4 regions of the Priestia flexa genome follow, and region 2 is predicted to be linked to each of the others. Evidence: riboswitches for the same ligand, from Rfam matches in the RefSeq annotation. Region 2 holds a riboswitch; each other region holds the start of a gene.
The links. Region 2 has a riboswitch for S-adenosylmethionine ahead of LZP85_RS11365 (MetQ/NlpA family ABC transporter substrate-binding protein). Riboswitches for the same ligand answer to the same signal wherever they lie in the genome.
Positions count from the first base shown of each region.

Region 1 (8,013 bases), 210 kb from region 2:
AAAAATACTGTTAGGTAATCACCTGCGTTTCTTGCGTGAATGGGAACTAAACTCAATTCCATGATAAGACTAACGAATGCAATTGCGTTTAAACAAATGCCTAACAAAAACAACCCTAGTCTACTCCTGATTCCCAATAAGAACATTCCTTTCACATATTCAGCTTTTACATTTCAATAATGACAGAATTTTCACTTATTATTACAGTATGAGTTCCTTAAACTACTTATCACTGATTATTTTTATTATATGAAGAAATAAACTATTCGACATTTGGTGTGTATAAAAAACCTTTAAGGCAATTGCAAGTCAACTCTGAAACTTAAGCATTCTGCAAGGTAAATACATCTATCAAGAATCTTTCGTTTCCTTAGCGTGACAGTTCGCTATCTTACCCAATAAATATTATGTTACCTGTAGATAATTTGCAGTTACGCTATCAATACACAAAAAAGCTGCATCATTTATAGACGCAGCTTTTTCCAATTTTACTACAACGAAAAGAAAGATCTAATTGGATTCTTATGTAAAATTAAGAAACAACTCTTATTCTTCAGTTAGCGCCCCAAATATCTTGAGCAATTTTAATGACGTGACTAATTTTATTCCATTGCTCTTCTTCTGTTAGTTCGTTTCCTTCTTCCGTACTTGCAAACCCGCATTGTGGACTCAGTGACAAGTTTTCTAGAGGAATAGATGCACTCGCTTCTTTAACTCTTTGTTTAATAACCTCTGCATCTTCTAATGTAGGAAATTTAGATGTTACTAGTCCTAATACAACTGTTTGGTTGTTACGTGTAAAACTTTTTAATGGCTCAAAATCTCCTGAACGATTATCATCATATTCAAGGAAAAGCCCATCTACATGCAAGTTAGCAAAAATTGCATCTGAAATAGTATCGTAGCCACCACTGGTAATATACGTAGATCTAAAGTTTCCACGACAAATGTGCATCGTAATGACCATATCCTCCGGCTTTTTAGAAATCGCATCGTTTAAGCAGTTGACTCTCGTATCAATAATATCTTTTACATCCATACCCAGCTTCTCAACAACTGCATCTATACGTTCTTCAGAAACAAAATCAATCCATGAAGTATCATCTAACTGTAAGTAGCGGCAGCCAGCATCATAAAAAGCTTGAATTGCTTTTTGATAAGCAACTACCGTGTCATGATAAAACTGTTCTCTATCCCCATTGTAGTAAGTATCCTCTTGAATTCGAGTGAATAACATGTTGGGACTTGGAATAGCAAACTTAGCAACTTGGCTTCCATCACCATATTGTTTAACAGCTTCTTTTAAAAATGTAAAATGTTCCAGCATATAATGATGGTTGAAATCTACTTTACCAACTACCTTGATTGCTTTATTTTTTGTTTTGGCACCTTTAAATTGACTAATATACTCCGTTTCAAACTCTTCTACACCATCTAGACCTGATAAGAAATCTAAGTGCCACCATGCACGTCTAAATTCTCCGTCAGTGATAGATTTAAGTCCCACTTCGATTTGTTTCTGGACAAGCTTTTCAATCTCCTGGTCCTCTACAGATTTTAAAGTCGTTTTACTAATCTGACCATTTGTATAGGCTTCTCTTGCTTCTTTGAGAGGAGTTGTTCTTAAAAAGCTCCCTACATGATCAGCTTTAAATGGAGCTTTCACTAATGTCTTTGTCATGGTTCTATTCCCTCTTTCTGTTCAAAATAAAAAACCTCTTCTTAAAGATAAGAAGAGGTTAATAGTCGTTATTGGTTCTTCTCCTATCTTCAAGCAAATTGCTACTGGAATTGGCACAGTACTTTAACAGTCTGTTGCCGAGGCTTCACAGGGCCAGTCCCTCCGCCTCTCGAGATAAGAATATTCAATTAATTAACTAGGGAAAATATTACACTTACTTTCTTAGTCTGTCAACAAGGAATTTGAAAAATCAGAAATAAAACATTTTTTATTCAGTATTCAGAAGTGGTTCATATCCTTTTGAGTTCATGAAAGATAGACCATGGTCAAACATATCGCGTCACTTTACTTGTCTACATCTATATAATATATGTTATAATCATGTGACCTAGGTTTTAAATAAGGAGGAACCTCACAAAGATGTTAGTTAAAGGATTACAACTATTAAAATATGCCTTTTTAATCGGAGCTGTGGTATACGGAATAATCGCTTTTCAGAACAGTGATTCTACCAACTATATTGCTTATTTACCATACATTCAATTAATGCTAAGTTTATTTTTATTTATTGAAGCTGTTTTGACGTTTAAAGAAAGCAAGTTGCATTCAGCGTTTTTTCTGGTCATTTCTGTGTTCTGCTTCGCTATCTATTTTGAAGTTTAAAAAAAGCACGCTGCCCATAGCGTGCTTTTTCACTTCCCACTCTTTAAAGCCGTTACAACTTCACCGATTGGGAGGTGTATTTGATTATCAAACACATAATCATAGTAAGTTGGCTCTTTATTAATAATGACCATTGGTACCTGACCATGTTTTCTAACTAATAAAGGAATTTGATTAATGGGTGTTACCTGCAAAGATGAACCCATGACAATAAATAAATCACTTTGTAAAGCTGCCTCTACAGCTTCTTCAAACCAGTGAATTGAATCTCCAAATAAAACTACATTGGGCTTTAGTGCCTCTTCACACGACGTACAGCTCGGTAATTCAACTTTGGTTAGAAAATTTAACCCAAACTCACTTCCACATTTTTGACAATGTGCTCGCTTAATTGTTCCGTGAATTTCATATACATTCGTGCTTCCTGCTTTCTGATGCAAGCCGTCAATATTTTGTGTAATCACATGCACGGTCTTTTCTTCTTCTAATTCTGCTATAAAGTAATGACCTGAGTTAGGTTCATATTCATCAAGCAGCTTCACACGAAAAATCTCTTTAAATAGCTCCCAAAAAAGTACCGGATTGTTCTGATAAAAAGAAGTGGAAATCACATCTGAAAATTCTAGGTTTTTTCGATACAATCCGTTTTGCGAGCGAAAATCAGGTATGCCCGACTCTGTACTTATTCCCGCTCCCGTAAAGACACAAATCCGACTTGCCTCTCCAATTCGTTTCTTTAACTCTTCAACTTGCATATTCATTGGCGCTCTCTCCTACTTTACAATCAATACGGGTATCTTAACATGTTGAGCAATTTTATGGCTCACGCTCCCCAAAAACATTTCTTTTACTGGATTTAAGCCTCGGCTTCCAACTACTACAACATCAAAGCGATTGTTGTTAGCAAATTGAATAATTGTTTTAGCAGCATCTCCATGAATAAACGTAATTTCATACTCTATATCAGATTTCTCTAAAACTTCTTGTGTTGTTTGGATACGCTTTTCTCTTGCTTCATCTTTTCCAAGCGTGTTTAACCTACTATCTCCTTCTACTGCATATATCACTTGAACAAAGCTTCGATCAGTTAATCTTGCTAGAGCAACCGCTTTTTCAGCTGCTCTAGCAGCGTGTTCAGACCCATCTGAAGCTAATAAAATTCGCTTAAACATGTCCTTCACTCCTTTTCTATCAATTATAACAGCTCTACTATTTTTTATTCCATTGAAGAAAGCGATATAAAAATTAAATTTTCTAAAAATATTTACGCTTTTGTGTTATACTAATAAACAGAAATGCTATACTAAATAAAAGGAATGATGGCATTATGGGGTTTGAGCTGATATGTACCTTTTGCAAAGGGCTTGGGAAAGTAATGATTATTCCTGGCATATTCTACACAAAAAAGTGTAAGCATTGTGAAGGTACTGGTTTGAAACTAAAAAAAGACGAAACTCCTCTATAAGAAGTCTCGCCTTTATATCGTTTAGATTGATAATTCTTTTGATAGTTGATACATACGCTCATCAATATGATGAGGTTCACCTAGGATTTCCATAATATTATAATCAACAATTTCATTTTTACGGATACCGATTGCACGCCCGCCTTTACCTTCCATTAATAACTCAACGGCGCGGCCACCAAAACGACTTCCTAACACGCGATCTTGTGCTGTTGGTGATCCACCACGCTGAATGTGCCCTAGAACCGTAACGCGAGTTTCAATTCCAGCAGCTTCTTCAAGCTGTTTTGCTACTTCGTTTCCTGTAGCTACACCTTCAGCAACAACGATAATACTATGTTTCTTACCACGCTCTTGGCCTTTCTTTAAACGATCTACCATCTCTTGGAACTCATCTTTCGCTTCAGGAATTAAGATTGTTTCAGCTCCTCCAGCTAGCCCTGACCATAGAGCAATATCTCCAGCATTACGTCCCATTACTTCAATAATAAAAGAACGTTCATGTGAAGTAGCCGTATCGCGAATTTTATCAATTGCATCGATAACAGTATGTAAAGCTGTATCGAAACCTAGAGTAAAGTCTGTTCCTGGAATGTCATTATCGATTGTTCCTGGAATACCTACACATGGAAAACCAAGCTCAGTTAGCTTAACAGCTCCCATGTAAGATCCATCTCCACCGATTACAACCAAACCTTCAATACCATGCTTCTTTAGGTTTTCAATACCTTTACGGCGTCCCTCTTCTGTTTTAAACTCTGGACATCTTGCAGAATATAACATTGTTCCACCGCGTTGAATGATATCACCAACATCACCAACTTCAAGCTTTCGAATATTCCCTTCAATTAACCCTTGATATCCTTGATAAATACCGTAAACTTCCATTCCTTCATGAATCGCTTTACGCACAACAGCACGAACCGCAGGATTCATTCCTGGAGAATCACCGCCGCTTGTTAATACACCTATTCTTTTCATTACTTTTCACCTCATCAAAAGTCAAATCAATTGACACTGTATTCTATTTTTACATTCTACATGACTACAAAGTATTTGTGTAGTAATTCACAACAGATTTCTATTATTATTTTTAAATGTCCTTACATTTTCATATGTTTTAGTTATTAACAGCTAAATATTCAATTTTTTTCTATTTTTCAAAATCAAAACACATCATTCTGCTCACTCTAATTTTCATTTTTTTCATATTTTGTAATGAAAATGTAACGTTTCCATCTGTCGAAAGGTGTTATGATTATTTTACGAAAATTGACGAAAAATTGATGGAGGCCCATTATGAAGAAATTTGTGGCGGTTTTTACCCTCGCTAGCTTTTTATTTGCTAGCCCTTTAGTCAGCCAAGCTGCGCTAGGTGATCAAACATTAAAGCAAGGAATGAGAAATCAGGATGTTCAGCAATTACAGCAGCTTTTAAAGAAAAAAGGTTATTTCACTGGCAATACAACAACTTATTTTGGACCAGCTACATCAAATGCAGTTAAATCATTTCAGCGTAAAAATGGATTGTCTGCCGATGGAGTTGTTGGAAAAAGCACATATGCAAAGCTTGGAGTAAAAACTTCTTCACAGACTTCTACATTTAATGCTTCAAAAGTTATTAATAAAGGAAAGCAGTATATAGGGGTACCATATCGCTGGGGTGGAACAACTCCTAGAGGATTTGATTGCAGTGGCTTTATTGGTTATACATTCAAGCAGGGCGCTGGCATTACTTTACCTCGAACTGTGGCAGAGATTTATAAAAAAGGGACACGAGTTACAAGCTTACAGCCTGGGGACATTGTATTTTTCCAAACATACCAAAAAGGCGCTTCCCATGCCGGTATCTACATGGGAAACAATCAATTTTTACATAGCTCATCTTCAAAAGGTGTTTCAGTTGCTTCATTAAAAGATAGCTATTGGAGCAAGCGTTATATTGGTGCAAAAAGAATTCGTTAAATAACAAAAAGCCAACTTGCGTTGGCTTTTTTACAGATTGACGAGAAACCTGTAAGGTTCTCGTCAATCTGAGGCTCTTTTCATTTTTTATAGTGAAACAAGTAAACATTTCACAAACAAATCGTCGTTTTCCATAAAAATCGCCCATTACCTGACCTGTTTTGGTCAGGTAATGGGCGATTTTTTTCATGTTTTGACAAGCTGCCGTCAGATACGCCTGCATCTGGACAGACTTCAGCCCTCGATACCGGGCATATCGATACCCATTTAGCTCTTTTGCGTCGGCAAAGCTACGCTCAATCGTCGTGCAACGCATACGATAAAGTTGTTTACCTGCTTTTGTGCGCTTGTTTAGACGCGCTTGTTCTTTGAATCTCTCCCAAATGTGACGTGTCACCACGCGTTGTTTTTGGGAAGCGGAAAAACACCCGTCTCTCATTGGACAAACGGCACAATCACTTGGATTTGATTTGTATGTACGATCTCCTGTGCGACTGGTAGTCGCATACGATAAAATGCACCCCATTGGACAAGCGAATACATCTTTTTCCTGTACGTAGTGAAACAGACGTTTTGGCACGTCTTTGTTTGACGATCCAAAACGCCGATAGCCCATCACCATAAAAATCCCTTTTTCAGAAAGGCGTTTACAAATATGGCTTGTAAAATACCCGGCATCTAATGCAACAGCTTCAACAGAAAAGCGAAACTTTTTTATTTGTATGTCAAGGCGGTCAAGATAAGGAACAGAGTCAGCCACATTGCCAGCTGTAATACAGGTATCTGTAATAATATTATGTTTGACATCCACCGTTCGATGATCTAAATAATGAAAGCCATCTGGCTTTCCATCTCTCATCATAAAACCACTATCGGGATCCGTTGTACTGATGCGGGTTTGTTTTTGTAAGGCAACGCCTTCCTTTCGAGGACTTAGTTCTTTTTTCCGTTTTCAAGACGATCTTCGTTGACGGCTGCTTCTAACTCTTCCATATACGCTTGTCGGCGGGACTTCTTTGGTTGTTTTTCATATTTATGTTTATTCGCATTCGCTTTGATATGAGTCGAGTCTGTCATTAAAGCACGTCCACCAACCATGCGATGTTCTATCGCCTGGCGAACAATTTCATCAAAAATGTCTTCAAAAATCGTCGTATCTAAAAAGCGTGTTCGGCGATTAAAACTAATCGTCGAATGGTGAGGAACGGCATCCGTTAACGATAAGCCTAAGAACCATCGATACGCCACATTCGTTTGAATTTCTTTGGCAAGTTGACGTTCGGAACGAACGCCATAAAAGTAGCCAATAAACATCATTTTGAATAGCGTAATGGGATGAATGGAAGGACGTCCATTGTCTTCACAATAATAAGGAAGAAGCTTTTCTTCAATAAAGCTAAAATCAATTGTCGCTTCAATTGTACGCAAAAAGTGATTGGCAGGAACTAAATCTTCTACAGAAACCATCACTTGTTCATCTCGATGATTTTTAAGTGCACCCATCATGTTTCATCAACTCCAGTCTTTTTTTATCAGTGTTACCACTGATAAAAAAAGACAGACATAAAAAAGCTGTTGAGAACAAAGTTTCTCAACAGCCTGAACAAAAAGCCAACTTGCGTTGGCTTTTTTAACGGCAAAAACTATAGTATTCATTAATAATATCTAATACTGTTGGATATTCATCTACCCACGTAAAGTTTGTCTTTTCATTTTGTTCTTGTTCTGTTTCTTGTTTAATTGTAATTTGCTCCACACAAGATCTCTCCCTTTTTCTGTTATATAACATATATATTATCTATCTTTTGTTTTATAACAAAAAATCAAAAAAAGAAGACATGCTAAAAGAAGAGGGTTGAACATAACAAAACAAATTTTCAAAAAGAGGAACACTCCCTTTTCTCACCTCTTTACGTTGTCAGAACACGTTCGTTCCATTGCGCTACGGCCACTCGCTTTCCGCCCTGTTTCCAACATTGTTTTCACAATCAACAAAAAAACCTGGACGATTAAAGATGAGGAACTCTCAATCGTTCAGGTTTATCATTGGCTGAATTACTTATATCCCAGCCTCTTCTTTTAATCTGCTTGAATTTTAATATACCATGTACGGTTTCTAGGGCCATCAAATTCACAAAAATAAACCCCTTGCCACGTTCCTAATAATAAATTTCTATTCTCAATAATAAGTTGTTGCGAAGAACCAACTGTACTTGCCTTTAGATGGGCAGCTGTATTC
Region 1 covers NZ_CP090431.1:2,397,128-2,405,140, forward strand. Annotated here, with positions in the region: gene LZP85_RS12380 (5-methyltetrahydropteroyltriglutamate--homocysteine S-methyltransferase) at 554-1,681, opposite strand; SAM riboswitch class I at 1,762-1,862, opposite strand; gene LZP85_RS12385 (hypothetical protein) at 2,102-2,344, shown strand; gene LZP85_RS12390 (NAD-dependent protein deacylase) at 2,374-3,105, opposite strand; gene LZP85_RS12395 (universal stress protein) at 3,118-3,516, opposite strand; gene pfkA (6-phosphofructokinase) at 3,831-4,790, opposite strand; gene LZP85_RS12405 (C40 family peptidase) at 5,109-5,774, shown strand; partial or broken gene LZP85_RS12410 (IS1182 family transposase) at 5,908-7,280, opposite strand; gene LZP85_RS20790 (hypothetical protein) at 7,405-7,530, opposite strand; gene LZP85_RS12415 (secondary thiamine-phosphate synthase enzyme YjbQ) at 7,854-8,013, opposite strand, start outside.
Region 1: another riboswitch for S-adenosylmethionine. It lies ahead of LZP85_RS12380 (5-methyltetrahydropteroyltriglutamate--homocysteine S-methyltransferase); the one in region 2 lies ahead of LZP85_RS11365 (MetQ/NlpA family ABC transporter substrate-binding protein).

Region 2 (8,013 bases):
AATCAATTTACTTGAAAAAAAAGAGTATGAGCTCTTTATTCACAACATGCTGAAGGATGTAACGAATCCAATTCCTCGTATTTTTACTCGGTTTCTATCACCTGAACATACCACAGAGTACGGCGTCTTTGTTATTTGGATTCCAGAAGGCTTGTACCCTCCTTATATGTCATACGGGAAAGTTTATCGCCGTATTGGGAGCGGAACTTCTCCAATTTCAGAAATTGATGACCGCTATCACCTGGACCGTCTATATCAAAAGTCAAAAGACCGAATGATGCGTTTAGAAGCATTTTGCACAAAAGAATTATCTATCTATAACCGAAAGGGGCTTACGCACGGCGAAGGCTATGTTCACTATGGAATGTGCAATATGTACGTCATTCCAATTTATGACTTGTACTTATTGGAACATATGGATGAAGATAAATTAAAGCAGTATATCTTATCAAAATCAAATGAACCGAAAGCTTATCCAATGTATGAAGAAATTGAAATGAACGTTCATTTACCGTTTGTTAAAGCATCATATTCTGCAGAGTCAATTATTTTTCGAAACACTGATGTTATTGACTCCTATGATAAAACCGTTGCTTGGGAACAGTTTGTTAATGGAGCGGCAAAATTTCATATTCCAATTCCATATGTAGAAGAGCTTGATGAAGTAAAATCTGTTTTGCAAGAGTGCGTACCAAGCTACAGAAGTGCTGCTATTTTTGATCAATTTCAATACGTTGATGGCCATCAATTTTTAACATTGTTACTAAGCTGTCTTGGTGAGTACATTGAATGTATGACGCAGCTCAACGCTGAATTAGAAGATATGATTGTTGTAATTGATCTTGAAAACGTGCGAAATGATGTTTTGTATTTTAACCATGAGGCATATAAAGGTTTTTTAAGAGAAGAAGGCCTAGTTTTTTCTGATAAAAAGCATTATCGATTTAATAAATCTTTTCGAGCTATGAAGCTAAAAGAAAAAAACGGTGAATCTTTATTTCAATATGTTGATTATATTATTAACGCGTTTGGTCTCTCAAAAAACAAAGCTCTTCATTTTCTTATGCAATCTTTTTATCAATCAAAGTAAAAAAATGACTATTTTTTAACAATTGAGAACATTTATACATTTTCCGAAAAAGGTATGGTACCATCAAATAGAGTGAGGGGAATAGTGGTTATTCCTCAAACTCGCTTGAATAAACCTTTCAAACAAAAGGGGATGTTACAAAGGTTTATATCAGACTTTGTGAGACATAGGGGAGAGAATGAAACATGAAAAAGGTTGGGTCCATTCTGTTAATCGTGTTAGCGCTAGCAGGATTGGGAGGGGTGTGCGCTGCTTATTATCATTTCGAGCAGCAAAAAGAAGCAGTAGATAAGTTTGTGGTAAATGAAACATACATATTAACAGTAGGGGTAACACAAATATAGAGATTTTAACCAGATATACGGGTAAGCTATTCAAGAAAAAAAATCCTAACAATTGTTAGGATTTTTTTTCTTGAATAGCTTTTTTAATTTGTTTAATTGTTTCAACATGCATTCCCTCATGGTAAAAGCTAAACAAGAACGTGCTGCCAACGTGATCAAACGAAATGCCAGCTTTATTAGTGAACGGCTTGGCTAGTTTCAAATCATAATGAGCGGGTATGAATTCTTTAATACGCTCAGTTTGAGTCATCAGCTCTTCTTTTAGTTGAATTAAGGTAGGAGGTGTTTCCTTCCATTGAGAAGGTATTGTTCCAGCCGCGAATAATCGCTCATATGAGGCAGGCAATTGATTTTTCTTTCCAGCAAGCTCAAAAACAAGCTTTTCTTGAATATATGCAATGTGCCCTAAATTCCAAACAATGTTGTTTGAAAAGCCATCGGGAGTTACTAACGATTCCTGTTCAGTTACGCTTGATAAAACTTTTAGCGTAATACTTCGAACGGTTTCTAAATGATGTAATAACAATAAATTCATAAATAATTCCTCCTTTAGACTTGTTTCTTTTCTAGTAATATCTTTTAATTATAACAGGGAAACAGTCAAATACGGTGTAGTTTGCTTAACGAAAATAGTAAGAAGAAAGGGCGATATCATGTCTAGTTTACGTTTTGAAAAAATATTGCAAGTAACAAAGAATCATATTGAGTTGTTAAAGGAAGCTGATCCATCAGAAGAGGTTATTTCAGGCTATATTGAGAGAGGAACATGCATTGCAGGAAGAGCAGATGGTGAGTTAGTGGGGCTTGTTGTACTGCTACCAACAAGGCCGAATACGGTGGAAATTGTCAATATTGTAGTAAAGAAAAACATGCGAAATCAAGGATACGGAAAGCAATTGGTGGAAGAAGCTTTAAAGCTTTCAAAGCACTATGGATATAAAAGCGTAGAAATTGCAACAGGTAATTCAAGTATTGAGCAGTTGGCGTTGTATCAAAAATGTGGATTTCGTATTACAGGAATTGAAATTGATCACTTTGTTCATAACTATGAAGAAGAAATCTATGAAAATGGTATTCAATGTCGTGATATGATTCGACTGCGACAAATATTGAGTTAAGGGTACATATTTTTAGAAAATAGGCGTTTAGACAAGCAAAAGGATGATGCGTGCATACACTGAGACAGAAAGGATGGTGTATGTTATGTGTTTTTACGGCGGTTATTGTGGAGGATACGGCTATAATAAAGGCGGCAGTGGGTTTGCCTTAATCTTAGTTCTGTTTATTCTTCTTGTTATTGTAGGATGCATTTGTTGGAATTAATAAAGAAAAGAAGCATACAAAAGGAGACTTTTGTATGCTTCTTTTCTTTAAATTAAAACTAATCTAAAAATTTTTATAAAATAAAATTAAAAAAATATTGACACTATATACAAACTACCTGTAGAATAGCCATCATAACAAAGTGAATAAAAAAGCAACTCTTATCGAGAGTGGTGGAGGGACTGGCCCTATGAAACCCGGCAACCTATCAGCAATCGTGCTGTAACGGTGCTAAATCCTGCGGTGTATCTTTATACACTGAAAGATAAGAGAAGCGGATTGGTTAAAATCGCTTCTCTTTATCTGCAAGAGGCGTTTTTTTTATGGAAAAAAAGAAAAGGGAGCGATTGGCATAATGAAAAAAACAACAAAAGTACTAGGTTTAACACTGGCATCAGCACTACTAATTGTAACGGCTGCGTGCGGAAAAGAAGAAGCAAAGACTTTGAGCACAGAAAAAATTACAATCGGAGTAACTGGTGGTCCTCATCAACAAATTAACGAAGAAGTGAAGAAGTTAGCAGAAAAAGATGGATTAGAGATTACCATTAAAACGTTTAACGACTATAATACACCGAACACAGCGCTTGATGAACGTGATTTAGATTTAAATAATTATCAAACATTACCGTTTTTAGAACAACAGGTAAAAGATAAAGGCTATAAAATTGAGGATGCGTTTAAAACGGTTGCGTTTCCAATGGGTATTTATGCAGACGGCATTAAAGATATAAAAGAACTGAAAAAAGGTGACAAAATTGCTGTGCCAAATGATCCAAGTAATGAATATCGTGCGTTAAAGCTATTTGAAGCGGCTGGAGTTATTAAATTAAAAGAAGGCGTTGAAGAAAAAGCAACGAAAAAAGACGTAGCTGAAAATAAACTGGATCTTGAAATCGTTGAGCTAGAAGCTTCACAAATTCCATCTCAATTAGGTGAAGTAGCAGCTGCTGCAATTAACACAAACTTTGCGATGGGTGCAGGTTTAACAATTAATGATGATGCCATTTTCCATGAAGAAATTGAAAACAATCCATATCCAAACTACGTTGTTGTACGTACGGAAAATAAAGATGATGAAGTTGTAAAACAGCTAGAGAAATACTTCCATTCAGATGAAATTCGTCAATTTATTGAAGAAGAGTTTAACGGCTCAGTTGTCCCAGCATTTTAAGGAGTGGTGAACGTGATTGAATTAAAGCAGACTTCCAAAACATATGAAGTCAACGGCAAGAAAGTGGAGGCTGTGAAAGACGTGTCCTTGACTATTGAAAAAGGAGAGGTGTTCGGAGTAATTGGATATAGCGGTGCGGGGAAAAGTACGCTGATTCGCTGTGTTAATCTACTTGAAAAACCAACGTCTGGAGAAGTATTCATTAATGGTGTAAGCCTAACGACTCTTTCAAAGCAGGATCTTCAAAAGACACGCCGGAAAATCGGCATGATTTTCCAGGGTTATAATTTATTAAAAACAGCAACTGTATATGAAAACATTGCAATTCCTCTAAAACTAGAAGGCATTGATAAAGAAACCATTCAAAAGCGCGCAGAGAAGTATTTAGAAATTGTCGGGTTGTCTGATAAAGTTAATCACTACCCGTCTCAGCTATCTGGCGGTCAAAAGCAGCGTGTTGCCATTGCACGAGCGTTAGCGCATGAGCCTGAAATTTTATTAAGCGATGAGGCCACAAGTGCCTTAGATCCAGAAACAACGGAAGCTATCTTGGAGTTACTATTAAAAATTAACCGAGAATTAGGCTTAACAATTTTTCTAATTACGCACGAATTAAACGTTGTTCAACGTATTTGTGATCGCGTAGCAGTGATGGAAAATGGAAGAGTTGTAGAAGAAGGAAAAGTAGTGGATATATTTACTCATCCACAGCATCCAACAACTAAGCGTTTTATTGGTTCAGAATCTGCATTTAATCTTCCAGAAGCTTTAAAAACAGAATATCGTAAAACTGGTAAGCTTGTATCACTTTATTTTAAAGGAAGTGAAAAGTCCAATGAACCGGCGCTTGCGATGGTTTCACGCAAATTTGATGTATTACCAAGTATTTTAGCCGGTGGAATTGAACAGTTAAAAAATGAAACGCTTGGAAAGCTGCTTGTTCATTTAAGAGGAGATAAGGAAGCTTATGAAGAAGCAATCGGATATTTAGAAAGTGAAGGCGTTATTGTAGAGGAGTGGAAATAAGATGGCTGAATTTTTTGTAGAGTGGGGAGACGTTATTTGGGAAGGCTTCCTTCAAACGTTAACCATGACAAGTATCTCATTAGTTATTGCCATCTTGATTGGTTTACCGCTTGGGATTTTACTTGTTGTAACTAGACAGGGTGGACAGTCAGAAAACAGATGGTTATACCAAGTTCTGAACTGGATCATCAACATTATTCGTTCGATTCCATTTATTATTCTATTATTCTTCATTCTACCATTTACTAAGCTTATTGCTGGAACAACCATTGGTGTACAAGGCGTAATTGTTCCCCTTGTGGTTTATACCGCACCTTATATTGCAAGATTAATGGAGTCTGCGCTGTTAGAAGTTGATAAAGGAATAGTGGAAGCATATCAATCAATGGGGATTTCAACGTCAAAAATTATTTGGTACGTTGTTGTAAGAGAAGCGCGTTCTGGTATTATCTTAGGATTAACTATTGCAACAATTGGTCTCATCGGTGCTACTGCAATGGCAGGCCTTGTTGGTGCTGGTGGGCTTGGAGATATCGCCTTTCAATATGGGCATTTACGCTTTGAACCAACAGTGATGTACACAACTATTCTCGTATTAATTATTATGGTACAGTTGATTCAATCGTTTGGTAGCCAGCTAGCTAAGAGATTAAAAAGAGAAGGGTAAGAGAGAGGTAGGTTGCTCATGGGAAGGAAAGTTGGAATTATTGGATGTGGCAATGTTGGCTCAGCGACAGCTTTTTCATTAGTTAATCAGCAAGCAATAGAAGAATTGGTACTTGTGGATTGTTTAAAGGAAAAAGCGGAAGGTGACGCGCTTGATTTACAGGATGCAACTGTCACAGCGTCTGGGGTTACAAACGTATATGCAGGTGGATTGGTCGATATTAAAGATGCAGATGTGATTATTATAAGCGTTGCCGGTCCAAGACCTCAAAAAGGTGAAACGCGGCTTGATGAACTAAAAGCAACTGCACCTATTATTATGGAAGTAGTTACAACTCTAAAAGAGCTTGGTTTCTCAGGCTGTTACGTTGTAGCCACAAATCCATGTGATGTTATTACATACCATGTATGGAGTTTGTCTGGATTGCCAAGAGAGCGTGTAATTGGAACAGGAACTTTATTAGATAGTTCACGTCTTCGGCGAGTTGTTGCAAATGAACTCAAGGTAAAGCCACATGACGTTCATGCGTATATGCTTGGTGAACATGGCGATTCGCAGTTTGCACTATGGTCACATTCAACAATTTTTGGACAAAAACTAGAAGATTACTACCAACATGAGCAGTCTATTTTAGATAAAGAAAAAATTGAAAAAGAAGTGATCAAACTAGGTTTTGAAATCTATTGGCTGAAAGGAAATACGGAATTTGGTATTGGAAACGCGATTGCACAGCTAACCAAAGCCATTGTCAGTAACGAACGAGCTGTTTTTCCAGTTTCTACGATATTGCAGGGAGAGTATGGCTTACATGACGTAGCTATTAGTATTCCATCTGTTATTGGAAAAGGAGGAATTGAGAAACGAATTCCTCTTCATTTATCACTAGAAGAACATCGTAAGCTGGAATATTCAGCAAACATTATTCAAACAGCAATTTCTGAAATCCGTTCTCAAAAAATACAGCACTAAAAAAGCACGCTTTTCTGAAAAGCGTGCTTTTTAACGATAGCTTGTCGTACATACATAACTCATACTAAATAAAATAAGGTTTTTGCCTGCTCCGTCTTTTTGAAAATTTCTATGGTTGTAACAAGCAAAAAGGTAAAAGCAACACTAGAGGCTAAAAGGGAAATACGCAAAAATAAACGCTTTCTCTTTAACAGCCGATAAATAAAGAAAAGCATGATCCCAATTAACACAATACAAGCAATACCAAGTTGGATAGAGAGCTTTGCTAACTCATCAATGGTTTCTTTAAATAAAAGTAGCCCTTCGTTGTTAAGCTTTGTTTCAGAAATATTTGTTTTTTCTTCATGGTTTAATACGCCGATGTCCCACTTTTGAGAGGATGTATCATTGTATACTGTGTAATAAAACGGCCCGAGTTTTTGTTCATCAACGTGATGGTTACTTGCTGAGACGTGTGAAGCAATGGGAAAGGCGAGTAAAAAAATAAGCAGTGAAATCCATCTTTTCATAGTTAAAATCCTCTTTCTCTATCACAATCTTCTTTTATTATAAAGGAGATTTTTTTTTGTATCTATCATCCCTCCGTCCTATTTAGATTTCTATATATAAGGCGAAAGGGGGAATGAAGGATGGCAGAAAAAATTCAGGAAAAAAGCCAGCTTCGCATGACATTTCACAACGGTGATAAGGAGGATGGAACGATGATTTTAAAATCCAAACTATACCCAAATATTGCAATAGCTTCTTCACCTGATGCGTTGCTAACAGTAAGTGAAGCCATTGCGAGTCTACAGTTACTTCCACTTGTTGAAGTCGCAGAAGTCGTAACATATACGCTTGTAAGTGAATAATAAAGGGGGGAGCTAAATGAAAACATTAACAATGCAGTTTTTGAACTTAGAACAAAAAACAGTGGGTATTTCAATTGAGCAGCCGAAAGAAGGGCTTGAAGCTTCTGAAATCAGCGCAGCTATGGATCAGATTTTAGCAAGCAATGTGTTCACATCAAATGGTGGAACACTTACATCAAAAAAGGGTGCACAAATCATTGAGCGTAACGTAACGGAATTTGAAATCTAAACATGGTTTGCCTTGACCAAAAACCACCTCCGCACTACAATGAGTAGTGTGAGGTGGTTTTTTTATGAAGATTCAACAGTTTAAGTTTAAAGAAAGTGGCTTGAATCGTTTTTTTGGACCTCTAGAAGCAAAGGTAATGGAATGTATATGGCATGGAAAACAAATGACAATTAAAGATGTTCAAATTGCTCTTGAAAAAGATAAGATAGTCAACTTCAATACGGTTATGACCGTTATGAATCGTCTTGTAGAAAAAGGGCTGTTGGACAAGTATGTAAAAGGGAGAGTTTCCGTTTATCAACCTGTGCTGTCACAGCAGGAATTTTTAGAAGGGCAATCT
Region 2 covers NZ_CP090431.1:2,188,937-2,196,949, reverse strand. Annotated here, with positions in the region: gene LZP85_RS11390 (AlbA family DNA-binding domain-containing protein) at 1-1,090, shown strand, start outside; gene LZP85_RS11385 (flagellar basal body-associated FliL family protein) at 1,276-1,434, shown strand; gene LZP85_RS11380 (DinB family protein) at 1,490-1,969, opposite strand; gene LZP85_RS11375 (GNAT family N-acetyltransferase) at 2,088-2,552, shown strand; gene LZP85_RS11370 (YjcZ family sporulation protein) at 2,638-2,757, shown strand; SAM riboswitch class I at 2,916-3,029, shown strand; gene LZP85_RS11365 (MetQ/NlpA family ABC transporter substrate-binding protein) at 3,113-3,931, shown strand; gene LZP85_RS11360 (methionine ABC transporter ATP-binding protein) at 3,944-4,957, shown strand; gene LZP85_RS11355 (methionine ABC transporter permease) at 4,959-5,624, shown strand; gene LZP85_RS11350 (L-lactate dehydrogenase) at 5,643-6,593, shown strand; gene LZP85_RS11345 (hypothetical protein) at 6,653-7,102, opposite strand; gene LZP85_RS11340 (DUF1659 domain-containing protein) at 7,223-7,444, shown strand; gene LZP85_RS11335 (DUF2922 domain-containing protein) at 7,461-7,673, shown strand; gene LZP85_RS11330 (BlaI/MecI/CopY family transcriptional regulator) at 7,738-8,013, shown strand, end outside.

Region 3 (8,013 bases), 1.3 Mb from region 2:
AAAGTGCTCAGCACGTCTCATTTTATTCGTTCTCATCGAGCTTTCATTATTAATGTTCAATACGTCAAAAATTTTTCTATCTATACGAAACACTCTTATTCCATTTCGTTTCAACAAACCAATCAAACGGCACTTATTACGAAAGGAAACTTAGACCTATTACAGCGACATTACTTCTAAAGGAGCTTGTTTGTATGAAATATCTCTTATTAATAACAGCTCTATGTACCACAGCTGTTTTACTCTTCAAACCATTATCCACTTGGACCATCATATTTATCTGTACAGTCATGTGGAGCAGCGTATATGTGTACATGAAACGAGTTTCTTTTACTCATCCTATTTCGTGGATTTCATGCACGTTCTCAATTTGTATAGTCAGCGGCATGTGGTGTACTAACTCACCTTTACTACTCCTACTATTACTGGCTGTGCTATTGATGTACTACTTTGAAATCGCAAGCGTACATAATTACCTATTCTCGATTAGTAAACGCGAACTTGCAGCATCAGCTGAACTCTCAAAAGTAAATGAAGTATTCCAACAAATTCGGGCTGAGCGACATGATTTTATGAAGCATATTAGCGCCGTGTCCTACCTTATGGATAGTAAGCAACATCAAAAAGCCAATGCATATATGCAGCAATATGTGGATGCACTTCAGAACACCAATACATACATGCAAGGCGAAAGCGGACATATCGCTTCCATGCTATATCAATGGAAACAACAAGCAGCCCAAGATAACATTGAGCTAGTCTTTCAGTTTGAAAACCCGTTATCACAGCTTCCTATCACAAAGCTTAATCAAATGAACCTATTGGTAAACCTTTTGGAAAATGCCTTTGATGCGGCACGGTGCACAGACGAGAAGTATATTTGTATTAAATCTCTAGTTAAAAGTGGAATTTATATACTGGAAGTGACCAATTCCACACCTCCACTCTCTAATGAGCTGCAGGATCAACTATTCAAACAGTTTAACAAAACCACCAAATCAGGAAGCCATGAAGGACTTGGGACGTTTGTCATTCATGAGCTAGTTCGGCACTCTAACGGCTATCTGGATTATCTTTATTACCACCAGCGTTTAACCGTTAAACTAAAGTTTCCAATTGTTGTATAGCCTTTTAATTTGTTAGCAATCGTACAAACTAATGATACATGCTGGCAAAAGTCCACCTTGTGAAATCATAGGTAAAATAATATTCTTTTTTAATTAAATGTCTTGCATTTATCTCTAAAAACGAATATTATATATCATGTTGCTTTTAATGTTCGTTATTTTTGGAGGTACTTATGTTTAAGTTACAAGAAGCTAACACGAATGCTAAAACAGAGGTTTTAGCTGGAATTACTACGTTTTTAACAATGGTTTATATCGTGGTTGTAAACCCTGTAATTTTATCAGATGCAGGTGTACCGTTTGATCAAGTATTTATGGCAACCATCATTTCAGCTGTTATTGGTACGTTGTGGATGGCACTTGCCGCCAATTATCCAATTGCAATTGCGCCAGGTATGGGATTAAACGCATATTTTGCATACTCTGTTGTCGGTTCACACGGTAACATCGATTATAGAATTGCTTTTGCGGCCGTGTTTGTCGCAGGTATTATTTTCGTTATTTTGTCGCTCACGCCGTTTCGTGAGAAATTAATCGAAGCCATTCCAGGCAACTTAAAACATGGAATTACAGCTGGTATTGGCCTTTTCATCGCCTTTGTCGGCCTTCGTTCAGCAGGTATTATTGTCGCAAACGAATCCAACCTTGTAGGCTTAGGAGATCTTCAATCTCCTGGCGTTGTACTCACTTTAGTGGGATTGGCCATTACCATTGCGCTATATGCAATGAATATCAACGGGGCATTGTTTTTCGGTATGCTTATTACAGCCGTTATCGCGCTTTTCACAGGTCAGCTTTCATTTGACCAAGGGTTTGTGTCTGCCCCTTCTCTACCAGAAGGACTTCTAATTACAAATCCGCTAACTGCGTTTGGTGACGTTATTCAGCACGGTTTGTATGCTGTTGTATTTTCTTTCTTACTAGTAACCATTTTTGATACAACAGGTACGATGATTGGTGTAGCACAACAAGCAGGATTAATGAAAGATAACCATATGCCAAAAGCACGCCAAGCTCTTCTTGCAGATTCTTTTGGTACATCAATTGGTGCAATGTTTGGAACAAGTCCAACAACTGCTTTCATTGAGTCTTCAGCTGGTGTTGCTGCAGGTGGACGTACAGGTTTAACTGGCGTAACCGTAGCTCTTTTATTCATTATTGCTGCGTTCTTTAGCCCGCTTGTAAGCGCCGTTTCAGGCATTGCAGCGATTACGTCTCCAGCTTTAATTATTGTAGGTAGCTTAATGATGGGCTCTATTGCAAAGATTAACTGGAGCGAATTTGATGAAGCATTCCCTGCGTTTCTTGTTATTTTAACAATGCCTCTGACATCAAGCATTGCAACTGGAATTGCTCTAGGATTTATCTCACATCCACTAATGAAGATTGTAAAAGGTAAAGCAAAAGAGGTTCACCCCCTTGTTTATGTATTTGCTGTTTTATTCTTATATCAACTTGTGTTTTTACCACACTAAAAGCGATGCTTATGCATCGCTTTTTTATTTGAGATACGTTGGATTTAAGTGGAATCCTTTTCGTTATTTGGTATACTGAATATACAGAAAACGTCTTCATTGAAAGGAGCTTCATATGAAAAAACAGCTTGGCACGCTTATGTTTATCTTGTTTATGATTTTTGTCGGATTCGGCATTATTATTCCGATTGTGCCAGAAGTCATTCGCACAACTGGAGCTAGCTCAGTTAACCTTGGACTCTTAATGGCAAGTTATTCTATCGCATCTTTCTTGATCGCTCCATTTTGGGGAAGTCTATCTGACCGAAAAGGTAGAAGACCCGTTCTTCTTACGGGCTTAATCGGATTTAGCGCTAGTTTCTTTATTTTTTCATTCGCTAATGACTCACTCGTTCTGATGTACATATCACGTATTCTTGGAGGTTTATTTGCCGGAGCGGTTATTCCATGTGCATTCGCTTACGCTTCTGATATTACCACGGAAGAAAATCGCACAAAAGCAATGGGCCTTTTAGGAATGACAATCGGGCTTGGCTTTATTTTTGGACCAGCATTAGGTGGACTGTTATCGTCCGTGAGCTTATTTTTCCCATTTACCATTTCAGGGATATTGGCACTAATTATGACGACCTATGCTTTCTTTGCATTACCGGAATCGCTCCAGCAAGAAAGTGTCTCTCAGGAAAAGACAACTACGCTGCAAGATTTCAACACGGATTTTAAAGGCGCAATGAAGTATTTATATTTACTCTCCTTTTTTGGAACGTTTACGCTAGCTGGCCTTGAAGCAACTTTTCAATTTTTTCAAATCGAACGCATTGATGTAACCCCTACCATGATTGGCTGGATGTTTATGGCCAGTGGCGTTACGCAAGCTGTTATTCAAGGCGGGGTTTTACAGCGATTTAAGCAAGGAAATGAGAAAAAGCTAATTGCTGTTGGTTTAATTGTCTCAGCGGTCGGATTTGCATCCATTTTATTTTCATCCAATTTATTTAACGCAACGGTTTTCCTTTGCATCTTTACAGCCGGCAATGCCCTTATTCGCCCTTGTGTACTCGCTCTGATTACCCTTAAAACGAATATCGGCTATGGGTCAGCTTCAGGTATTAATTCATCAATGGATAGCTTAGGAAGGATTTTCGGGCCTCTGATGGGAGCCTTTGCTTTTGAACTGAACAGCATGTATCCATTTTTAATTGGAGCTGTATTAACATTCGGTGCGCTCCTTCTGCTTCAACGTCATATTGCACTCGACTATTCACCCAAAGAAATAACACCTAGCTCTTAACTAAGAAAAGACTTTAGCTTTTTTGGCTAAAGTCTTTTCTTATCGCTTGAAATACCTCGACGATTTCATCATAAAACACCATAGTACCTAAACCGATAACCAACAGTATAGTTGAAAGCACACCCAAATCTAAAAAGACGCTCCCCACTATTAAGATGAGGCCAACAACGAAACCGGGATCAGAAGGAGCTTTTAAATCATCAGCTTCTTTCTCTTCTTCATATAGTTCGCTCTCTGATTTATCTTCAGCTACTTGTTCAGTGCTTGACTGTTTTTTCAAAAGCTCATCTAACGTCACATTATAAAATTCAACTTGCTCAGTGTATACTGCTTCCTCTTTATCATCTAAGAATTTCACCGTGTACTTATTGTAATATTTTCAATTCTCTTTTCCGATTTTAAGTTATTATCTCCATCAAATTCTACCACTCCAAATTTATGATCGACTGTTTCATAAAAAGCTAATAAAGAGTTTGCAACAGGTTGTGGAGTTGTTTGCAACAGCACGTCCAATCCTTCTAATTCTTTATATTTACTAAACTCCCTCACTAATTGTTCCGGTGAATTGCTACATGCTGATAAACATAGTAAGAAAAGTGCTAACACCGTTATAAAAAGCTTGTTCATATAAGCTTCTAGGCTTTTATTCGTCGTCCTCTAAGAAGTCTAGTACGCGATCAATAAATTGTTCGCTACCTTCGTCATTTCCGTGTTCAATTAACAGCTCCATGTTCAGCCTCCTTTTAAAATTGTTAGAATATTCTTGTTTTATACCTTACCACAATTCCAACCAAGTTGTAACGGTTATTTTGTGTAAAAATTTCGACAAATATCATCTCTTTTCAACGAAAAAAGAAAAGAGAGAAGATAAGCATCTTATCATGATTATAGACAAGACTGCAATTGATATGAATACAACCTTAAGCGTATGTACCTTTCAGCCATCCAACTCGCTTTAATTTTGCTATACAAGCTTCTTTTAAACCTTCTTCTGTGTAGCCCTCAATAACTTTGCAGTCAATTCCAATGGCATACGTATCCCTTCCGCTCTTTACTACAATTTCGTAAAACGTCTCAAGCTTTCTACAGGTAAAATCATTAATCTCCTTCAATTGATTTAATACATCGTTTAGCACTTCTTCATGATTCTTTATAATCGTTTGTGTCATCCGTATCTCTCCTTCTAATAAAATCAAAAAAGCTCATTTTGCTTTAGATGCAAAATGAGCTTTCACCCGTCTTATCACCCAAAGCTAATGCTTTGCTGGTAGGAGCACCTTACGTTGGTAGGTTGCTGTGGAGTCATAGAGCCAGATCTCTCGTCCACTCGTGATAACTTTTTAAATTAGATTTCATTATACCAAATATCTCCTATTTAGCAAGAGTATTTTTTAAATTTTTCTTTTTTTCAGTTTTATCACTCTTTTTAACCTATGCATAGTAAAGCGAGAATATTTTCCTTTCTTTACGTAAAAACTAACAAAAAAACGTAATGTAATTCGTTAATTAAATCCCTGGATACTTTTCTGATTATTCTTTCATTTGACCAAACTCTACCTTTGCTTATAAAATGAAGATTTGTAGAAAGGAGCACGAAAAACTATATGTATACGTATCAAATTGGCAATCAAACAATTGACTACAAAATTAAAGTCGTTCCAAATAAAACCGATATTACGGTCCAAATTTGTGACAATGAAGGGGTAACCGTAATTATCCCACGAGGCTTAAACGAGCACAACGTTCGCTCTGTTATTTCTCGTAAAGCGACTTGGATTTTAAAACAACTTAACGGTGGTAATCAACCAACCGAAGCAAAAAAACCGGCTGCTAAAAAAGCCGAAAAAGCAAAAACTGAGAACAAAACGCCAGCTGCACCTAAAGCAAAGACGGCATCTTTTGAAAACGATGACAAATTTTCGTATTTAGGTCGTCAGTACCGCTTAAACATCGTTCGTGATAATGTGGAGCAACCTGAGATGACGTTCCGTGCTAAATTTATCGCAACAGTGCCATCATCCTGGTCTGAACAAGAAACAAACGAGGGAATTCAAAACCTTTTAACAGAATGGTACCAAGGACGAGCAAATGAAAAATTCAGCGAAGCACTAAAAGCAGTGAAAAAACAAGCAGCAGATGCACCTGACTCTGTAGCGTGGAAGGAACTGCAAGATACATATGCAACGATGGAAAACGGTGAGCTAGTATTGAACTGGCGTCTACTTCTAGCACCATTAACAACAATTGAATATGTGATTGCTTCACAATTTACAGATGCAGACTCATTATTTGAAGATGCAGCAGAGCGTAAACAATGGTTAGAAGAAAATAGCTTACAAGCATTCTAATCAGCTAACAGCAAAACACCCATCCTAAACTACACAAAGGATGGGTGTTTTTGCATATTGTGTTTTGTTAAAACTTAATTATAATAAAAAATGTTTATAGTTGAATAATATAGGTTAAGTATATGTAAAGGTAGTATAAAATTTAATTTTGCTCCTTTATCTATCTTCAGAAAGGATGTGCACCTAATGAAAGGACAAAGCTTTTTCATTTTAGGTCTTATTTTCGCTCTTATTATTGCTATCTTAGCTGTCATCAACAATGAGCCAGTTCAATTTAACTATGTCTTTGGCTCACAAGACTGGCCACTTATTTTAATTATTTTAACATCGGCTGTATTCGGTGGTGTCGTCGCTGCTTCACTAAGCTTTGTTAAAATCACTCAGCTTAAAAGTAAAAACAAGCAACAAACAAAACGAATTGCCGAACTAGAAACGCAACTAGCCACTCACTCAGAACCACAAGCTGATCTAGAAAAACCTTTATCAACGCAAGGTGAACCATCAGCTTAATATAGAGATATACTAAAATCCTGCTTTCCCAACACTACGGGAGGGCAGGATTTTTTGTTTTTCCTCCTTACCCCCTCAATTATTATAATAAAGGGTGTACTAGCTATGTCAGTAGCCTGTGAGTGAAATGGGAAATGTTTGACTCCTACGGAATTAGCAAGACGGCTTGAAACCCCGCAGAAACGCAATGACGAGGAAGGCAGGCGCGAGCCACGTGGAAAGCGAACAATTCGAAGTGAAAATTACGACTCGTTGCGTGCGCTCGTCCTTCTTCCACACCCAAACACTTATAGAGATACGTAGTTTCCCTCCTACTCAAGAAGCCCGTGATTGAAACGGAAGATGCGAGACTCCTGCAGGACTAGCGAGTGCTCTGAGATCCCGCAGTTTACGAGGAAGCTCAGACCGAGCCCTGCGGAAAGCGAGCAATCCGGAGTGAAAATCACCACCCATTGCATGCGTCTTCCCTCCTATGAAAATATGAATAACACGCATATACAAATGGAAATCTTTAGCTAACAATGGTACAATCAATTCTGTTCTTTATTCTTTCTATTTGATTTAACAAAACGATTCACTTAAAAAAGAAGGTGCTCTTATATTGAGAAAAACTCGCATAAAACGAGAAATCATAATCTATTGCTCCATCATTCTCGGAACACTTCTCTTTTCTCTTATTGTGCAACAGTATTTCTTTCAGCCTTATACCGTTAAAGGAGACTCTATGAATCCTACGCTTCAAGAAGGCAACCGTATTATTATTAATAAACTAAGCAACTATCAACGCTTCGATCTCGTCGTCCTTCACTCTCCTCATGACCAAGACGAGTACCTCGTTAAAAGAATAATCGGTGTTGCAGGCGAAAAGATTGAATACATTGATGACCAGCTCTATATTAATAACCAAAAAGTAAGTGAACCTCACTTACATAAATACCTACAGCATATCCCGACATACGAACGCTTCACTGAAAACTTCTCTACCGAAGAACTCGTAAATGACGGCATCATTCCTCATGGATTCGTCCTTGTACTCGGAGACAACCGTAGAATAAGCCGCGATGGCCGACACTTCGGATTAACACCTGTCTCAGACATCGTTGGTGAAGTCGATGTGAAATATTGGCCTCTGACTGATCTCAAACTAATGCACTAAAAAAAGGAGCGGCGTCCGCTCCTTTTTTAATACCCATTCTCTTCATACAACTCAAGCGGAAGGCCGTCTGGATCTGCAAAAAACGTAAATAACCTTCCTGTTAACT
Region 3 covers NZ_CP090431.1:926,418-934,430, reverse strand. Annotated here, with positions in the region: gene LZP85_RS04725 (LytR/AlgR family response regulator transcription factor) at 1-180, shown strand, start outside; gene LZP85_RS04720 (sensor histidine kinase) at 195-1,127, shown strand; gene LZP85_RS04715 (NCS2 family permease) at 1,301-2,602, shown strand; gene LZP85_RS04710 (MFS transporter) at 2,718-3,893, shown strand; gene LZP85_RS04705 (hypothetical protein) at 3,907-4,251, opposite strand; gene LZP85_RS04700 (hypothetical protein) at 4,248-4,520, opposite strand; gene LZP85_RS04695 (hypothetical protein) at 4,814-5,062, opposite strand; SAM riboswitch class I at 5,131-5,232, opposite strand; gene LZP85_RS04690 (M48 family metallopeptidase) at 5,498-6,241, shown strand; gene LZP85_RS04685 (LapA family protein) at 6,428-6,751, shown strand; gene lepB (signal peptidase I) at 7,353-7,907, shown strand; gene gloA2 (SMU1112c/YaeR family gloxylase I-like metalloprotein) at 7,934-8,013, opposite strand, start outside.
Region 3: another riboswitch for S-adenosylmethionine. It lies ahead of LZP85_RS04695 (hypothetical protein); the one in region 2 lies ahead of LZP85_RS11365 (MetQ/NlpA family ABC transporter substrate-binding protein).

Region 4 (8,013 bases), 1.5 Mb from region 2:
TCACTGCCTTTTCCTGGTCATTCAGCCAGACGCAGTGTGCTAAAATTAACCGCTCATTGGCTAACCCTAAGTGATCTAAGTATAAAATATTTCGCATGCCTGTTTCTTCTTCTACAATTCGAATTTCCTCTTGGTTTTCAGACGCATGCGTATGTACATGCACACCGTAAGTCGCGGATAAGTGCGCAACTTCTCTTAGTAAATCTTCCGTACACGAAATAACAAATCGGGGAGAAAACGCGTACTGAATGCGGTCATTATAAGATCCGTGCCATTTCTCAAGCAGCTTAACACTTTCCGCAATTGAGGAAGCGGTTGTTTCCTGTAATGCTTTTGGCATGTTGTCCGCCTTTTTATCCATCATTACTTTACCAGCAATGGCGCGAATACCACTTTGTGCAATAGCTTCAAATGCCGAATCAGTATGATGCACGGTTTCCATATCCACGATAGTTGTAGTGCCACTTTTAATGAGCTCGCCAATACCTAATAATGCGGAATAATAAATAGATTCTTCATCATGCGCAGCTTCTAAAGGCCATATTTTCTTTTGAAGCCAATCCATCAACTCCAAGTCATCGCCTTGTCCGCGAAACATCGTTTGGCATAAATGAATGTGAGTATGAATGAAACCAGGAACAATTGTCCGATTTGTTCCATCAATGACTTTATCGACTTTTTCCGGTGATAACCCTTTACCAATGGCAGCGATACGGTCTCCTACTATGTATAGATCTCCATATACAATGTCATTCTTTTCGTTCATCGTAATAATTTCCGCGTTTTTAATTAAAATATGCTGCATTCCTTCAAGCCCCCTACTCTCTCTTTAAATCCATCATTCTCTTGCGTTTCATTATATATCAAAAATAACTAATTATTCTGTCTATTGAAAAGGTAAAAAAAATTCCTAGCTGATTTACGCAGCTAGGAAGGTGGATCCACGAAAAATCCCAAGTCCCTTTTTCAAGAGGTTATACGAAATCGCAGGAGAATAATGTGATCTTGAATACATCATATTCTCTTTTTAACAGTAATGCCAGGAAAATGTCAGAAAACCTTACATACTTTTTTATATTTACATTTCTCCGATGTATTTCAACACATTTATTATTAAATTGTTTTAAAAGAAATTTGTCGTTTTTCCAGGAAAATATGGTAAAGTAATAGTCGTTACGATTCTATTTACCTAGTAATTATGGAAAGGGCCGACACCAAATGTTAAAAAAAGAAATGCTTTTTTGTGTATCAATCATACTTTTAGGCTTCACTTTTTTTGCAACAAAACCCGCTTCAGCAATGAGTACGGGATCTGAGCGATATACTATTTCTTCATATGTTGCTTATCTTAATACCCAGGGAGAGTCAGATTCAGCAGAGCAATTTTCAGCTTTATCTCCTGAACAGCAAGAAAAAGTTATCTACTACTTAAATCACCCAGACGAGCTACTTAATTCTATTGAAGTAACGGAATCCGTTGATTACGATGACGCGCCTACAAGCAATACAGCGGTAGCATCTGCATATGCAACGCCGCGTTTTTCCACATTATCGTCTGGTGTGTCACGCACAGCTTCCTATACAGCACAGTATAAAATTGCAGGGTTTACTACTACGCAAGTGAAAGCTACAGTCTATTATTCTACAAGTGGATCTAACGTTACGTCCGTACAAAGTGTGAGCGGAAAAGTTGTGAAAAACGTCAATCCCCTAGTCTCAATTTCAAAACAAAATTCCAAAACATGGGTCTCTTCTAACCGTGCTTACGGACAAATTGATTGGAATTGGAAGGTTGGGTTCAAAACAGCTGGTGTAAAGCGTCAAACTGTATATGGTACAGCCAGCGGTTCATCAGGTGGTTCATCTTCTACTCTTTAAATGAATGGAGGAGGTATTCCTTATGAAGAAATTGTCGCTGTGGATCATCGGTATCACAATTGCGCTGCTTCTTTTGTTTATTATAGCAGGGTATGCTTCTTTCTATAGCAACTAAGGCAGATTATATTGGTTCACTTCTACTCTTTATCATAGGAAACCCCCGCTTTGTGAAAGCGAGGGTTTTTCTTAACCAATGTATGTGCTTGAGCCTATTTGACTCACAACAAGAGGGAGCTTATCATAATCAACTTCAACGAGGACATCACGATGAACATAAAATTGGCTAAGGTAGCGGAAACCAACACGCGTAATGTATGACGTTAAGTAAGCAGACTCTGTTGCGTTTTCTTTTCTCTTTTCATTTAGCCGTTCAATAATTCCTTCAGCGGATTTAACGCCTACGCCGTGTCCAAAATACAAGTCGTCACCAACGATAATCGTATTTTCACCTTGCCATTGAGGGGTATCTTCATGGTGATCAGGGTTTTTGAAATAAGCGCAGTCTCCCTCTAAAAAATCATAACCATGATGATTTTGAAGATTTAAATCTTCATCAAATTTACCGCTATATAATACTAAATTCGTAAATAATTGATTAAAATCCCTCTCTCCAATACTCTCCAACACACCTTTATAAAAAACCATAACAATCGCAACCGCACATTCAAACGCATAGAGCGAACCGTTAAAGAAAATATCGTTTAATGCGACGGATGGCAACACGTTCTCTTTTAGCTTAAATCCTCCTTTTTCGGTTCGAAGCCAATACGTTTCGTTACATTCAGATTCTTTAAAAGTTGCAAATCTCGCACCACTTCTATACAAAAGATACGATGCTTCTACAATTCGTAGGCGGGTAGTCAGCTCAAAATCTAACTGCATAATATTGTCATACCGATAAATTGTTTGATACTGAGCCATTTTTCTCAAAATCTGTGCTTTATTAGCTTCAAGCATGCTATATGGTACTGCATTCATATTTAATGCACGACCCTGCACAATAATAATAAGTGCGTCCCCCTTTCACTTACGTTCTTTTTATCATACGAGTGAAAGAGAGCTTTTATGAGAACGAAAGAAAAGGTGTATTCTAGTCTAGCTCTGCCTGCTTCTTCGTAAATTCGTCTTTTATAGCACAAAGCGTGTCCTCTTCAGTTAATAAACGTAAGCCAATGAGAGCAAGACCTTTTGTCCCTTGAAGTAACCCTTTGTCACCTTCTGGAGATTTAGCTGCTTCACGAAATTCATCAGTGTGCCAAGCCAGCGTTTCAGCACCGATTTTGATATAAGGGTGAATGGTTGGTACCACTTGACTAACATTTCCTGCATCAGATGAGCCAATTCCAGGCTTATGCGCCGTATCTACGTCTTCGCCTAATTCTGTAAATACTTCTTCAAATACTCGATCAAAAGCGCGGTTTAGCTGAATATGATCTACTTTATTTTGAATGAAATATGCGTTAAGTTTAGCACCAGTTGCCATAGCCGCTCCCTTTGCGATTTGCTGTACTCTCTCCGTCACTTGATCACACTCTTTACGCGTTTGTGCGCGAATATAAAAGCGCGCTTTTGCATAGTCGGGAACAATATTGGGAGCCGTTCCTCCGTCTGTAATAATGCCGTGAATTTTCACATCATCCTTTACATGTTGACGAAGTGCGTTCACTCCATTGAATAACTGAATAACCGCATCTAACGCGTTAATGCCTTCTTCAGGAGCTGATGCTGCGTGAGATGCCTGTCCATAAAACTCAAAATCAATAGGATCTACAGCTAGCGTTGTCCCTGTAATACACGTTTCTTTTCCAGGGTGAACCATCATGCAAGCATTTAAGTCTTGCACAAGGCCCGCTTTTACAAAGCTTCCTTTTGCACTTCCATTCGGTCCACCTTCTTCCGCTGGGGTGCCCAACACAACAAGTTCTCCTCCTATTTCGTCAAGCACTTGGCTAAGCGCAATCGCTGCTCCTACGCTAGTTGTTCCAATAATGTTATGACCACAAGCATGTCCAAGCCCTGGAAGCGCATCATACTCCGCAAGAAATCCAATTCTCGGTCCTTTTCTTGCGGATGCTTTTTTTGCTAAAAATGCTGTATCATGTCCAGCTACCCCGCGTTCCACGGCAAAGTCTGCTTCTTCTAGCAGCTTACATAAGAGATAAGATGCAAATTTCTCTTCATTTCCGATTTCAGGATGGTCGTGGATTGCATGACTTGTATCTATGTAAGTTTGAGCTTGTTGGTTAATATACTCAATAACGCTTTCTTTAAGCTTTTCTATCTGTAAATTCATTCTTACACCCCATTTACTAAAAATAAAAAGGAAGCTTCATAGAAGAAGCTTCCTTATCTAAAGAACCTGCTTCTTATCGTTCAAGCTTCTAAGCGCTTGCTGGAATTAGCACAGTGCAATCAGCCTGTTGCTGAGGTGTCATAGGGCCAGGTCCCTCTACCTCTCTAGATAAGAAAACGTACAGTATGTAGTTATAAAATAATAAAACCTCCACTTACAGTGTCTTAATGACTGTAAGAAGAGGTTGGGATCACGTAAGTAAGAACCAGCTCTCTTCTTATCTATCAAGCACTGCTTGTTGGAGTTGGCACGGTTCAAATGTCCGTTGCCGAGGTTTCACAGGGCCAGTCCCTCCACCTCTCTGGATAAGAAGTTTGTCGAATATTGTAGAATATTGTTGATAACTTAAATCTTATGTTACACGCTGAGCAAAGGAATGTCAATGACTTTTCTGAAAAGATTTTTCTTTCTAACAATATGATACCGCTATCATAACTAGACCAACAAAAAAGAGTGCTTTAAGCACTCTTTTTATACATTAATAGCAACTTTTTGCTCATATAAATGAATAGCCTGATCTAGCATAGCAAGACCTTCATCAATCTGCTCTTTCGTTACGGATAAAGGTGGAACCATACGAATCACTTCGCTTGCATTGCCACAGAAATAGAAGAGAACGCCTTGTTCAAGAGCTAAGTCTAGAATTTCAAATAGTGCATCCCCATTGGGTTCACCTGTTTCAGGATGTACAATCTCAATTCCGATCATAAGTCCCACTCCACGGATGTCTCCAATTAGCGAATGCTTTTCTTTTAACAGCTCCAATTGTTTGAGCGCATAAGCACCCATTTCTTTTGCATTTTCGAGAAGATTTTCTTCTTGAAGCACTTCAAGTGTAGCAAGCGCAGCCGAACAGCCAATTGGATTACCGCCAAACGTAGTGCTATGCGTGCCAAGAGGCCATTTTTTCATAAGCTCTTGTGAAGCCACAGTAGCACTTAACGGAATGCCTGAAGCGATGCCTTTTGCAATAGCCATAATATCTGGCACGACGTCAAATGTCTGTGCAGCAAACCATTCTCCAGTACGTCCAAAACCTGTTTGCACCTCATCAAAAATGAGTAAAATGCCATGACGGTCACAGATTTCACGAAGCTTTTTCATCCAGCTTTTTGGTGGAATGATATATCCACCTTCACCAAGAACAGGCTCTAAAATAACAGCTGCTACTTCTTCTGGCGTTACTTGATGTTTGAACAGGGTATTAAAGTCTTTTTCAAGCTTGTCTTCAAAATAAGCATCCACATCAACATTCTCTGGACATTCTTTTGGGTTTGCATATGGAATTTGATAGGTTAAGCCAGAAGGCTGCTGAAACTGACGGTATTTACTTTTTGAAGTTGTGACGCTTAGCGCTCCCATTGAGCGTCCATGAAAACAGCCTAAGAATGACACGACGTAAGGTCGTTTTGTTACGTGACGAGCAAGTTTTAAGGCTCCTTCAATTGCTTCCGTACCGCTGTTTCCAAAGAAGAAACAGTCCAGGTTACCAGGCGTAACTTTTCCTAGTTCGTCAGCTAATCTTAAGATAGACTCGTACATAATAACGCCAGAAGGCCCATGAAGTAGCTGATCAGCTCCGTCTTTAATAGCTTGCACAACTTTTGGATGACGATGTCCAACATTCGTTGTTGCAATTCCAGATGTAAAGTCTAGGTATTGTTTGCCGTCTAATCCATAGTAGTAGCACCCTTCTTCTTTTATAACGGGTAGATTTGGATGATCTTTTGCCATAGTAGGTGCTAAAAGTTCAGGCATTCTGTTAAATAGATGATTCCAATCGTTTGACATAGTAATCCTCCTGTTTTCTAACAAATTATTAAAAATATTCTAAAAACATTTGATGTCTTTATGATAAATGATGTGCATGCCGATGTAAATGAGTGTTTTAGGAATGATGACTCCATCATAGACTACGACTCTACAGGGTTTGTATATAAAATAGATTATTTTTATTTTTATGCTTTTTTTCTTTTTAAAACTTCTGATAAAGCTTTGATAGAATAATATTTCTGTTTTATTCTACTATGTATTTTTATAAAAATCAATTGCATATATATAAATTTCTATGGTGACTAGTAGTTCTTATTTAGTTATTAAGAATGGGCTCTCCGCTTAGTGTAATTTAGAAACCATTCTTTACTTAGCATGATTTCCATTTCAGATTGCTCCCTTTCCGCAGGGCGAGCGTTGAGCCTCTTCGTAAACTGCGGGGTCTCAACTGACTCGCTAGTCCTGCTGGAGTGTCGCATCTTCCATTCCAATCACGGGCTTTTTATAGGGAAAACCTTTGATGAGGTTACACTCTGTATGCAATTTAAAAATACTCTTTGCTTTGCATCATTGCCACTTATCATTAACTCTTTACACATAGATTTGTCGCACGAAGCATTCTAAAACACTAGCATTTTATTAATTATATGCGAGTAAAAGACAAATTGGCTGATTTAAGCTTGGTACACTACCAGACTTAAACCAGCCAATCTGTTTCATCATTTAAAACCTAACTTTTTAGGATAATTAGATAAATAAGCTATTATTTATTTTAGGTACAATTGTTTTCAGTTCAATTAAATCATCTATTACGATATCAGCCTGAGCTAGTTCATGCTCTTGTGCAAAATCGAAATTACATCCTACTGCAATCAAATGATTATTTTTGGCAGCGTTGATATCGGACAGACGATCTCCGACTACTGCCGCTTGTTTTATATCGTATTTTTTTATAATTTTTTTAACTAAATCACTTTTGTCTAAGGTTTCTATTTGTTCAATACTAAATGTTTCAGTAATCCAATTATCCAAACGATAATAACTTACAATGGCTTCTAAATAATCCTTTAAGCCATTACTAGCTATGTAAATGGAACAACCATTCTCTTTTAAATAACTAAAAATCTCTTTTACATTAGGATATAGAGCACCTTTGCCCTTTTTGATATTCTCAATTAATCTATTCAAAAAATAAGCATCGGCTTGCATTCTTATTTCATTCGAATGATTAGGTAATAAAGCTTCCCATACTTTCGGCAAAGGTACCCCCATAATGTTACGATATTTATCAATAGGCGTCTCAGCATCCCATTCATTTAGTAAACGTAAATGATTAAAGGTATCATCAAGTGATATCTCTAAAATTTTATCCGTTTGAAACAACGTTCCATCCATATCAAAAATCAGTGATTGTATCATTACTCCCTCTCCCTTTTTCACAATTAAAACCTAACCTCTTATTCATAATACCATAAAAAGTAAATTAAACTTTTATAAACCAAGTACAAGTTCATTACATTGCGCTACGGCCACTCGCTTTCCGCGGGGAGGAACCTGAGCTTCCTCGCTGCGCTGCGGGATCTCAGTTTTTCTCTCTTTCCCGCAGGAGTCGAGTGCCCTACGCTCCATTCCACCCTGTTTCCAACATTGTTTTCACAATCAACGAAAAAACCTGAACTCTCAACCGTTCAGGTTTATCATTGGCTGAATTACTTATGTCCCACCCTCTTTTAGTATTCATCTAAATAGCCATAAGATTCTTTAAATAAGATGACTGTGGTTGTTTAAGGTTTGAAGCTTCCACTTTTGGTCCTCATAGATAAAGGTTGTGATGCTCGTGTTTTGCAGGGCCGTTTTTCCTGTGCCGTGCTCTCCGTTTGTTACGTAGTGGATAAAGGTATTGATGATGGCTCCGTGGCTGACAACGACTACCTTTCTCCCTTTTGATTCTTTCATAATTTCTGTTAGTCGTTTTAAGAGTCGATCTTGAATGACTTCTAGTGATTCCA
Region 4 covers NZ_CP090431.1:674,880-682,892, reverse strand. Annotated here, with positions in the region: gene LZP85_RS03445 (5'-deoxyadenosine deaminase) at 1-805, opposite strand, end outside; gene LZP85_RS03440 (hypothetical protein) at 1,219-1,878, shown strand; gene LZP85_RS03435 (protein-glutamine gamma-glutamyltransferase) at 2,065-2,877, opposite strand; gene LZP85_RS03430 (M20 family metallopeptidase) at 2,969-4,171, opposite strand; SAM riboswitch class I at 4,242-4,346, opposite strand; SAM riboswitch class I at 4,446-4,543, opposite strand; gene LZP85_RS03425 (aspartate aminotransferase family protein) at 4,703-6,022, opposite strand; gene LZP85_RS03420 (HAD hydrolase-like protein) at 6,752-7,423, opposite strand; gene LZP85_RS03415 (histidine phosphatase family protein) at 7,766-8,013, opposite strand, start outside.
Region 4: another riboswitch for S-adenosylmethionine. It lies ahead of LZP85_RS03430 (M20 family metallopeptidase); the one in region 2 lies ahead of LZP85_RS11365 (MetQ/NlpA family ABC transporter substrate-binding protein).